DNA from 2 places in the Vibrio apostichopi genome. Region 2 is predicted to be linked to the other one. Evidence: riboswitches for the same ligand, from Rfam matches in the RefSeq annotation. Region 2 holds a riboswitch; the other holds the start of a gene.
What was found. Region 2 has a riboswitch for cyclic di-GMP ahead of gbpA (N-acetylglucosamine-binding protein GbpA). Riboswitches for the same ligand answer to the same signal wherever they lie in the genome.

Region 1 (4,629 bases), on a different replicon from region 2:
GTGTCTTTAGCCAACGTCTATACAGTTCGCAGAACTGTGTATAGCCATAGGCTTTGTCTTGATGCTGATGACAATACTCTTCCCAAAGCAAAGCTTTAGTCATCCCTTTACGCTTCAATTCTAAGTAGCAGAGAGTGAAATCAGGCATCACTTTATGCTGAGAAGATGAGCGACCATCAAACAAAGCTTGGGTGACTTGATTTTCATGATGAGTCTCTTCCAGTGGCCACGTGAGGCCACTGGATTTAAATCGGGATAGATGCTGGGATACAGTGGAATGAGCAATATTGAGGCAAGCGGCGATCTGTCGATTAGAAAGATTGCACTCGTATCGGAGGCGTAAGATTTCCTTAATTTTATTCATTGGCATTCTCTTTTTCGGCATGATTTATCCTTAGTGCTCTCAACATGAAAGACTCAGGTTAAACCTATTGATTTAAAAGAGAAAAGAGGTTTATTTCGGTAAATCGACCATCGATTTCGGAAACACACCGAAAAGTGGATGATTAAAACCGAAATGAGTGGTCGGTTAAAAACGGATTTGGTGGTCGATTAAAACCGAAATAGGCGGTCGGCTAGCTCCGAAATATGCAGTATTCCACAGAGCAGTATTGAACACCTCGATCTGAGTGATGTACAAGCTCACCTGTATTCTTCCGCTCTTTCAACGCGTTTAAAAAGGCCTGCTTGACCGTGCGAGCTTTCATATCATCACCTATGTGATAGCCCACGATTTTTCTTGAGTAAGCGTCCGTCACTAAACTGAGATAAGTACTACCACACCGCGTTGCTAGATAAGTAATATCTGCAACCCATAATTGCTCTGGTCTTTCCGGTATTAAGCCTTCTTTGATTCGATTTGGATGGCAGTAAAAGCGATGATTACTGTTTGTGGTTCGATGATAAGCCCTTCGATTCGGCACTAATAATCGATTCATTCTCAGCAGAGAAAATAAGCGGTCTCGACCGATTTCAATATCATTCTGAGCAAGTAAATACTTGATCTTACGAGCCCCTATACGAGGGTGCATCATCCTTTGCTCCTTCACAAAACCGAGTACTGATTCATCTTTCTTTGTCTGATGAATTTCTGTAACACAGCGCTTGTAGAAAGCTTGTCGTGTAATACCGATGAAGTGACAAGCTTTAGTGACGGTCAACTTTCTGACCGTTTTTTCCTTAATAACTCGGCCTTGCGCTTCTTTGAGATTCGGACACCGAAATCTCGATCCATGACTTTTACAACCGCTTCAAAGAACTCAGCTTTGAGCTGAGTCTCTTCTAATTGCTGCTCGAGTTCTTTGATTCGTTGCTCTGGGGTTTGAGTTGAGGAAGAGTTTGACATAGTCGCTCCTAACGCTCTCGATTGTTCTGTTCCTTTAGACCAATCTAGTTGACCATGTTTGCGAAGCCAAACTAAAACGGTAGAGCGACCTTGGATCCCATAACGTTCTTGAGCTTGCTTATAAGTCATTTCGCCTTTTTCAACTTGGCTTACGACTGCCAATTTAAAGGCAAGAGAATAATCTCGTTGAGTACGTCTACTTGTTGTTTTCATGACACTCTCCAATTTCATGTTGGAAATGTGTCAACCATATTTAGGACGGTACAACTTTTATAAAAAAAGCCGCAAGAATGCGGCTTAGTTATGTAGATAGTTTGAACTGACAATATTAATTGACGCGACTGATAAGCTCTTCACGACGTTGCTGCGGTATTACAGACCAATGAGTACCATTGATCGCACCTTCAAGCGCCCAAAGCAGCTCAATGCTGACTGAGGAAGCATGCGATTCCTTGATGGCGTTAAATGCGTTTACAGAGCCAGATTCATATAAACATTCTACGGAATCGATCCCCGCCTTTTTCAACATACGCTCGGTAGCCAGTCGAAGGTTAGGGAGGTCCTTTAGTCGAGTTGGCTTAGCAGAAGACTGCTCAGCTTTCTCTTCTTTAGCAAAACCCAGAGACGTCGTAGCAAGTTGCAAGATTTTTTCTTGGTCTTGCCACAAACCTTCCGGCAATGCGAAATACTTAGTGACGACAGGGAAACCACGTTTTTTGTAGACGTATGGTTGAAACCCTTGTTGCTCGAATTGCTTTGTTGTGTCTTTGTCCGCTCTTATGTGCAGCTGGTCATTTACAACCAGAGCAAACATAGTGTCATCAGCAAAAAGCCCGAATCCACCAAACATTGAGCGTGATTTTATTTTTCCTAGGGGCTCAAATAATTTCATTGAGTCCTTTAGTATCGGTTTATCCATGTTATTTATCTCGGTGTATTTGAACTACGCCACCAAATAAGCAGGTCCGAGAGATTAGCAAAATGTTGCAATTAAATTGTCAATAAGCCGTAAATTACTAAATTGTTAGTAACTACTGCATTTTGCCATCGGTAACCCCGCTACCATACCAACGAGTGGTTTAGGCCGGAAGCTTTGCGTCTCACTCTTTCGAGTGGTTTGCCCTGTGCGTGACTGACTTAATAGAATAAAGTTTTTGTTGAATGAGGCTCACACCTGATATTTCAAAATGTGATGTTGCTTCAATTAATGATCTTGGTGTTATGCAACTGGGTTTATTTTGGCTGCTTATAAAAAAAGCGCACCCAAAGGTGCGCTTAATGAAATTAAACTCGATTTATCAATTAATTTAACGTTTTAACTGTGCTTCGTTCAACAATTTCAGGATGCATTTCGAAGACACGTTTTTCATGATCTTTATCTTTAATGCGTTCCAATAAAATTTCGAATGCATTTTTACCAACACGACGTTTAGGTTGGTGAACCGTCGTCAATGGTGGAGAGAAGTATTCTGCAAGTTCAATGTTGTCGTAACCGATAACCGAAATATCTTCAGGAATACGAATGCCTTGCTGTTGCAGGCGACTCATTAGGCCAAGTGCCATTGTGTCGTTAAAACAGAACACAGCGGTAGGGCGATCTTCCATCTGAGCAATTTTATCAGCCGCAAGTACAGCGGTATCACACTCAAAGTTACCTTCAATGATGAGCTTTTCGTCGGTTGTGACCTTCGCTTCATTGAGTGCGCGTTTGTAACCCGCGATGCGTTCTACACATGCTGCTTTGTCTAAGTGGCCACTTAAACAAGCAATCTTTGTGTGACCACGTTCTAGCAGGTACTTAGTTGCTAGGTAGCCGCCTTCTTCAGAGTTATCGATGATTTTATCAGCCTGAGAGGTTTCAGGCCCCCAATCCATGACAACTTTTGGGATATCTGCATGGCGATCTAACATGCCACGAAGTTCTTCTGTTAAGTCAGAACACATAACCAAGATGCCATCTACACGTTTTTCTGCAAGCATTCGAATGTAGTCACGTTGCTTCTCATAGATACCACCCGTGTTACACAGAATCAAAGTGTAACCTTGACGGTAGCAGTAGCTTTCAACACCATCGATCACTTCAGAGAAGAAGAGGTTTGTTGATTGAGTCACTAGCATGCCGATAGTGCGTGTTGAATTGCATTTCAAGCTACGAGCAACAGCACTTGGCGCGTAGTTTAATTCGTCAACGGCTTTGTTTACTTTCTCTTGAGTCGCTTCTGCAACAAAACGCGTTTTGTTGATTACGTGAGAAACGGTGGTAGTTGATACGCCTGCTAAGCGAGCGACATCTTTTATCGTGGCCATGGTTTTATCCTATTAGAAGCTACTTTCCCAAAGTACGGAATAAAGTAGCCGTTAAGCTACCTAACTAAGAGCTTAAATTTGTAGGGCTCTTTGGGGTATTAAAGTGCTAAAAAACAAAAAACCGCTATTGAGCGGCTTGTCTTAACACCGAAATGCTCTGAACTTAAATAAGCATAGCATTTCGTGAATGTTTCATATTTTATCGTTTGCGGTCACAATTTTAGACTGACTAGAAATTACTCGCAATAAAATTCACCCAGAAATCTGGGTGAATTGTCACATTTTATTGAATTTGTTTACTTAATCATCAGCGAATCTTATTCACCCGCTAAATACTGAGTGTCCAGATTACAGAAGGCAACGAGAAGAGAGGCAACCGATGCATAGAAACCGAATGAATCGATCTCACGACATCTAGCGTTGAACTTTGGTACCCAAGTAAGAAGTTGTTGTTCAATAAACTGTTGTTGAACAGCGAACGATTTTTCTAATTCTTCTTCAAGCTCAGTTTCATTTGAACGGATGATGAGATTACCAAGGAAATCAAGTTCGATAGCAATGTGGTCGGCTGGTTCTTTTAGATCTTGGTTTACCACCAAGTTGTGCTTAGCCATGATGTCTTCCATGTCTTTGGCTGGCTTGTCGTTTAACAGACCCGTTTCGCCGATATACATTGAAGCGTAAGGTAGAGCACCATGTTTATCTGTCTTTAAGAATAGATCGCAGAAGTCAGCAGACAGTTCTAGTTGGGCATCTTCACGTGTTTGTAGACGGTTCAATGCGTCTACCAGTTTATCAATCGCAGGCTTAAGTGTTTCGTTTTCGCCTAAACCAGTCAGAAAAGAACGAATCTCAACAGAGTGGTAGTGATCGAGTTCTTCTTGTGTGAGCTCTTTAGCGAACAAGCTTGATAGCCACCAGTATATTTCAGCTCTTTGTTCGTTGAATGCTTTCGTATCTTTCATTTCATAGATCCT
Region 2 (4,629 bases):
GACGCCTCCGCACTTCTGGGCATTGGCGATTCATCGTCGTGATGAATACGCTAAGGTGAACATTCCGATGTTGCCTGTGACTCATGGTATTGCCTACACCAAAACATCGATTCTGCTCTATACCTTGCTGCTAAGCATCGTATGTATATTGCCTGTGTTGGTCGGTATGAGTAGCTGGATATATTTGAGCGCTTCTTTGGTGTTAAACGGTGGTTTTGTTTATCACGCTTGGGTACTTAAGTATCGTGACGAGCCTAATATGGCGATGAAGACATTCAAGTTCTCCATTTATCATCTTATGATTTTGTTTGTCGCTTTGTTGGCGGACCACTACCTACTTTGATAACTGATGCTCTGCTGTTACAGAATAAGAAAACGGATGCTCTAGGCATCCGTTTTTGTTTTGCTGATTACTAGAACCTACCTACTAGAAAGTAAGTAACTGGCTAGTAATTAGTCCACTTTGTTCCAAGCATCTTGCCAGTGTGAACCTACACCTGGTTCGTACTGAGTTGCTGTTGGTGCCCATTGAACACAGTAACCAGAGTATGGGAACTCTTTACACTGATAAACGCTACCATCGCTGCTCAGCACTTTAGTTCCTGCAGTGTAAGACTCAATGCTTTCAGGGAATACGAAGTCGTAATCGCCAGCAGGTGGAGGTGTTTGCTCGTCCATTAGATGGAAATCAAGCGTGTTCTGATCCACTAAGTTACCTTGGTCATCTTTCGTCACAACCACAAGCATGTGGTGGCCAGCTTCTGATTTAGACAACGTTAGTTGAACATCTTCCACTTGTCCGTCTGCTAATTCAGATTTCTGAGAGGCAAGTGCTTCGCGGTGATGGTTGTACACCGTCAGTTCTGCTTGAATATCGCCAGTGGCCGCCAATGTCAGATCAAGCTGCGTAGGCTGGCTTTCATCAATAATGTATTCAGACTCTAGGCCTGTCACTGCTAGCTCATGATCCGGTTCTGGAGTATCAATCTTGTAACCGATCTCTACGCTATTAAAGCCTGAACCTGCTTTTAGGTACACAGGGTTCGCGCCGTAAATGGGTGCGAAATCGCCTTGGTTGTTCAGCTGACCTGCTTTGATTTGCGTTTGTTCTTTGTTGATCTTAGCCGCAAGCGCGTAAGACCAGTTATTTGCTTTGCCTTGCTCGTTGCTCTCAATGACAAGCTCAGTACTGTATGAAGCGTTCTCACCAGATTGATCGAAGACACGAGTGTAAACCGCATCACCAATGTTGAGGTCTTGAGTTGGGTTGATTTGACCGCCTTGATCCCAATCCGGGATGATAGGGCCGTCGCCATCAAATTTCACGTCGATAACGTTGTAGAAAGCTGCAGCAGTGTCACCCACATCCCATACCGCAAGGATCACGTGATAACCTTCGCGTTCCGGTACATTACACAAGTGGCTTACTTGCATAGGTGGTTGTTCCATGTTGCCTTCAACAACACAGAATGGCGTTAAATCAAAAGAACTGCGTGCCAAAGGTTGGTTTGGATTCCAGTCTGGTTGAGTAATGTAGTACTTCCAGTCGTTAGTCTTGTGGTTCGCTGTGAACGTCCACTCAAAATATTGAGAGCCCGATTTGATAGGACGTTTAACCCAGCGATCTGCCGTCTGCTCGTCAAGCGCTGCCGCTAAAGACGATTGCGCACTGGCGATCTTTCCATCGGCAGGGCCGACTTCAGGGAAGCCTTCAGGGCCTTCCACACTTTGTGGCTCGTATTGGATACCGCCACAGTTGGTGTTTTTCTCTTGTGTATCACTCGCGGGGAATTTACATAGCGCGACACGGCTTTCTGCTACGCCATTATCGTATGCCGAAACATAACCGTGACCGAAGCTTGCACCGCTTACGCTAAGTAGTGATAGAGCTATGAGTGATTTTTTAGGGAGTTGTTTCATTATTTGTCCTTACTGTATTTGGCCGACAAAAAAGAGAACACTCGGGCATGCATTGACACTTAAATCCTATTAAGTGGCGGCCCCGCTATCATAGACAGAATATTTGTCGACAGACCGGTGGCTTTGCGTCCTATTCTTTCAAATAGTTTGCCAGAAGTGCGTTTAAGCAAGCGGAATGTAGCCAACCAGTTTTATAAATGCGAATCAATCGATTGAAATGTGGAATGCTAATCTCGAACTTTTAATTCTTAATACAAATTAACTTGCTATATGTTTAGTTCGTCAACGTATAAATTATTGATATAAATGAAGAAAGTATTTGCTCTAATCGTTTTTGTGAATGATTTTAGCTGTTGTGTTTTGTTCTGTACGACAATTGCGCGCATATCAAAACCAAACCTTTGGTTTCCACTAACCAAACCCTGACACGCCATGTATGAAAAGCCGGACAATTGATTGGTATAAGTTATATAAAGGAAGCAGTATGGAATTCACAGAACAAGATAGAGACGCGCTGTATCAAACTTGGATGTCACAAAAATCGCGAATGCGAATTACGCAGATGGAGTTTTCAAAAAAGCTTGGAATGAACCAGCTTGATTTCTCTAGAGTGTTGAGAGGCGAGACGCCATTAACGATGTCTTTCATTAGTCACTTTTGTCGTTTACTTCATTTAGAACCAAGGAATGTCTTCCCGTCGTTGAAAGAAGGTCGAGAGAATGGTCCTAAAGTGGTGTATTTGAAAAGCCGAATGAGTGTGGATGGTGAGATTCAAAATGCTTACATTGAAGGTAATCAAGTGATTGTCGAGTATGCCCACACTGTGCAACATGACTAATTTTAGAGATAGCTCTGAGTTTTAACCCTTTTTTCTACAACCTTTTCACATAGGGTATGGCATACTTATTTAGAGTCCTAAATTTAACCGAAGTGCGCTATGACACCTTTAAAACTTCTCTTGCTTGTTGCAACCAGCATCTTTTTGTTTGGTTGTGCAGGCGGCCCAATTAAAACCGCAACCAAATTCACCAGCTATGAAGATTTTAGCGCCGGTCCTGATGGAGGCGTCGATCTAGTATGGGCAAGGATAGGGTTACGTGATTCACAACGCCTGAAAGCCAAACTCGATGAGTATGATTCAGTGGTGATCGACCAAATCTTTGTACTGGCAGAAGAGGGGTCGTTAGAGCAGGAAGACATTCAGGAACTCACTGATCACATGGTTGCGCGTTTGGAAGAGAAAATATCGCCCCATAAAACGATTGTCGATGAGCCTACCGGGAATACGCTGCGCCTAAGTATCGCGTTGAGCAACGTTGAAACACCCAACCCCATCTTAGCCGTGACCAGTAGTGTACTGCCGTTTGGCCTTGCGATGTCTACCATATCTAAGGTCACGACCGGTGAGCATACCAATGTGGGAAGCGCCAGTGTTGAGCTCTTGGTAAGTGATGCTCAAGAGGGCACGCCATTGTTTGCAGCCATCGACCGTGAAGCCGGCAATAAAGATTTCTCGACAATGATTGATTCACTGGATGATGCCAAAGATGCAATCAACTATTGGGTTGAGCGTTTAGGTGATACTCTACAAAGAATAGAAAAAGCCTAGAAAGAGCCTGTAATGCTAGAGAAAGAGAACCTAATTAAACTTGCTAGAATGCATATGCCATTTGGTAAATACGCTGGTCGTATATTGATCGATCTGCCGGAGGAATACTTACTGTGGTTTGATAAGAAAGGCTTTCCCTCTGGCGAGTTAGGTGACTTACTCAAGCTGTGTTTAGCATTAAAAATTGAAGGGCTTGATAGCGTTGTCAAGCCATTGAAAAGAATGTAATTAGTTAAAAGCTCATGTTAATCACGTGAGCTTTTTTATTTTCAAGTTCTGCAAATTTACATGTATGGTGAAGCTTGAAGTATAACCGTTCTTAACCTGTCATAAATTACGCAATCGATAGCGTGTAAACAATGGTATACAGGGTGTTTTAAATATAAAACACAAAAAAAATTGCGTTTATTTTCAATTAGTGATTGAAACTAGAGTTTTTACTAGTTAAGTTACAGGGAACAAGAAGATTAGTGCTGATAGAAAGTTACGTGAGACAACGTACATTCAGCTCAAGGATAGAAAAAAGGAAGAAGTAAGCAATGTTCCAGACTGATGATGTAAGAATTAACAAAGTAAAAGAGTTATTACCACCTGTTGCTGTTTTAGAAAAGTTTCCAGCGACAGAAGTTGCTTCTTCTACAACCTTTGAAAGCCGCAAAGCGATCCACAATATTCTAGAAGAAAGCGACGACCGCTTGCTTGTTATTGTTGGCCCATGTTCTATTCATGACACAGAAGCTGCGCTTGAGTATGGTAAACGTTTGAAAGTACTACGCGACGAACTAGGCGATAACCTTGAAATCGTAATGCGTGTTTACTTTGAAAAACCACGTACAACTGTTGGTTGGAAAGGCCTAATCAACGACCCGTACATGAACGATACGTTCAAGCTAAATGACGGTCTTCGTCTTGGACGTAAGCTTCTGCTTGACCTAACTGATATGGGAATGCCTACGGCAAGTGAATTCCTAGATATGATCACACCTCAATACGTAGCAGACCTAATCAGCTGGGGTGCAATCGGCGCACGTACGACAGAATCTCAAGTTCACCGTGAATTGGCTTCTGGCTTATCTTGCCCAGTTGGCTTTAAGAACGGT

Region 1: linked by a shared signal. The riboswitch ahead of QUF19_RS11085 (TfoX/Sxy family DNA transformation protein) and the one ahead of gbpA (N-acetylglucosamine-binding protein GbpA) in region 2 are both predicted to bind cyclic di-GMP.

Annotation. Positions count from the first base shown of each region.
Region 1 is NZ_AP028067.1:2,493,239-2,497,867, reverse strand. It holds gene istA (IS21 family transposase) at 1-385, opposite strand, end outside; partial or broken gene QUF19_RS11090 (IS3 family transposase) at 594-1,558, opposite strand; gene QUF19_RS11085 (TfoX/Sxy family DNA transformation protein) at 1,674-2,264, opposite strand; cyclic di-GMP riboswitch class I at 2,392-2,477, opposite strand; gene purR (HTH-type transcriptional repressor PurR) at 2,648-3,652, opposite strand; gene torD (molecular chaperone TorD) at 3,970-4,617, opposite strand.
Region 2 is NZ_AP028068.1:130,581-135,209, reverse strand. It holds gene cyoE (heme o synthase) at 1-343, shown strand, start outside; gene gbpA (N-acetylglucosamine-binding protein GbpA) at 454-1,920, opposite strand; cyclic di-GMP riboswitch class I at 1,993-2,082, opposite strand; gene QUF19_RS17720 (transcriptional regulator) at 2,405-2,758, shown strand; gene QUF19_RS17715 (DUF3313 domain-containing protein) at 2,858-3,529, shown strand; gene QUF19_RS17710 (DUF3820 family protein) at 3,542-3,757, shown strand; gene aroG (3-deoxy-7-phosphoheptulonate synthase AroG) at 4,069-4,629, shown strand, end outside.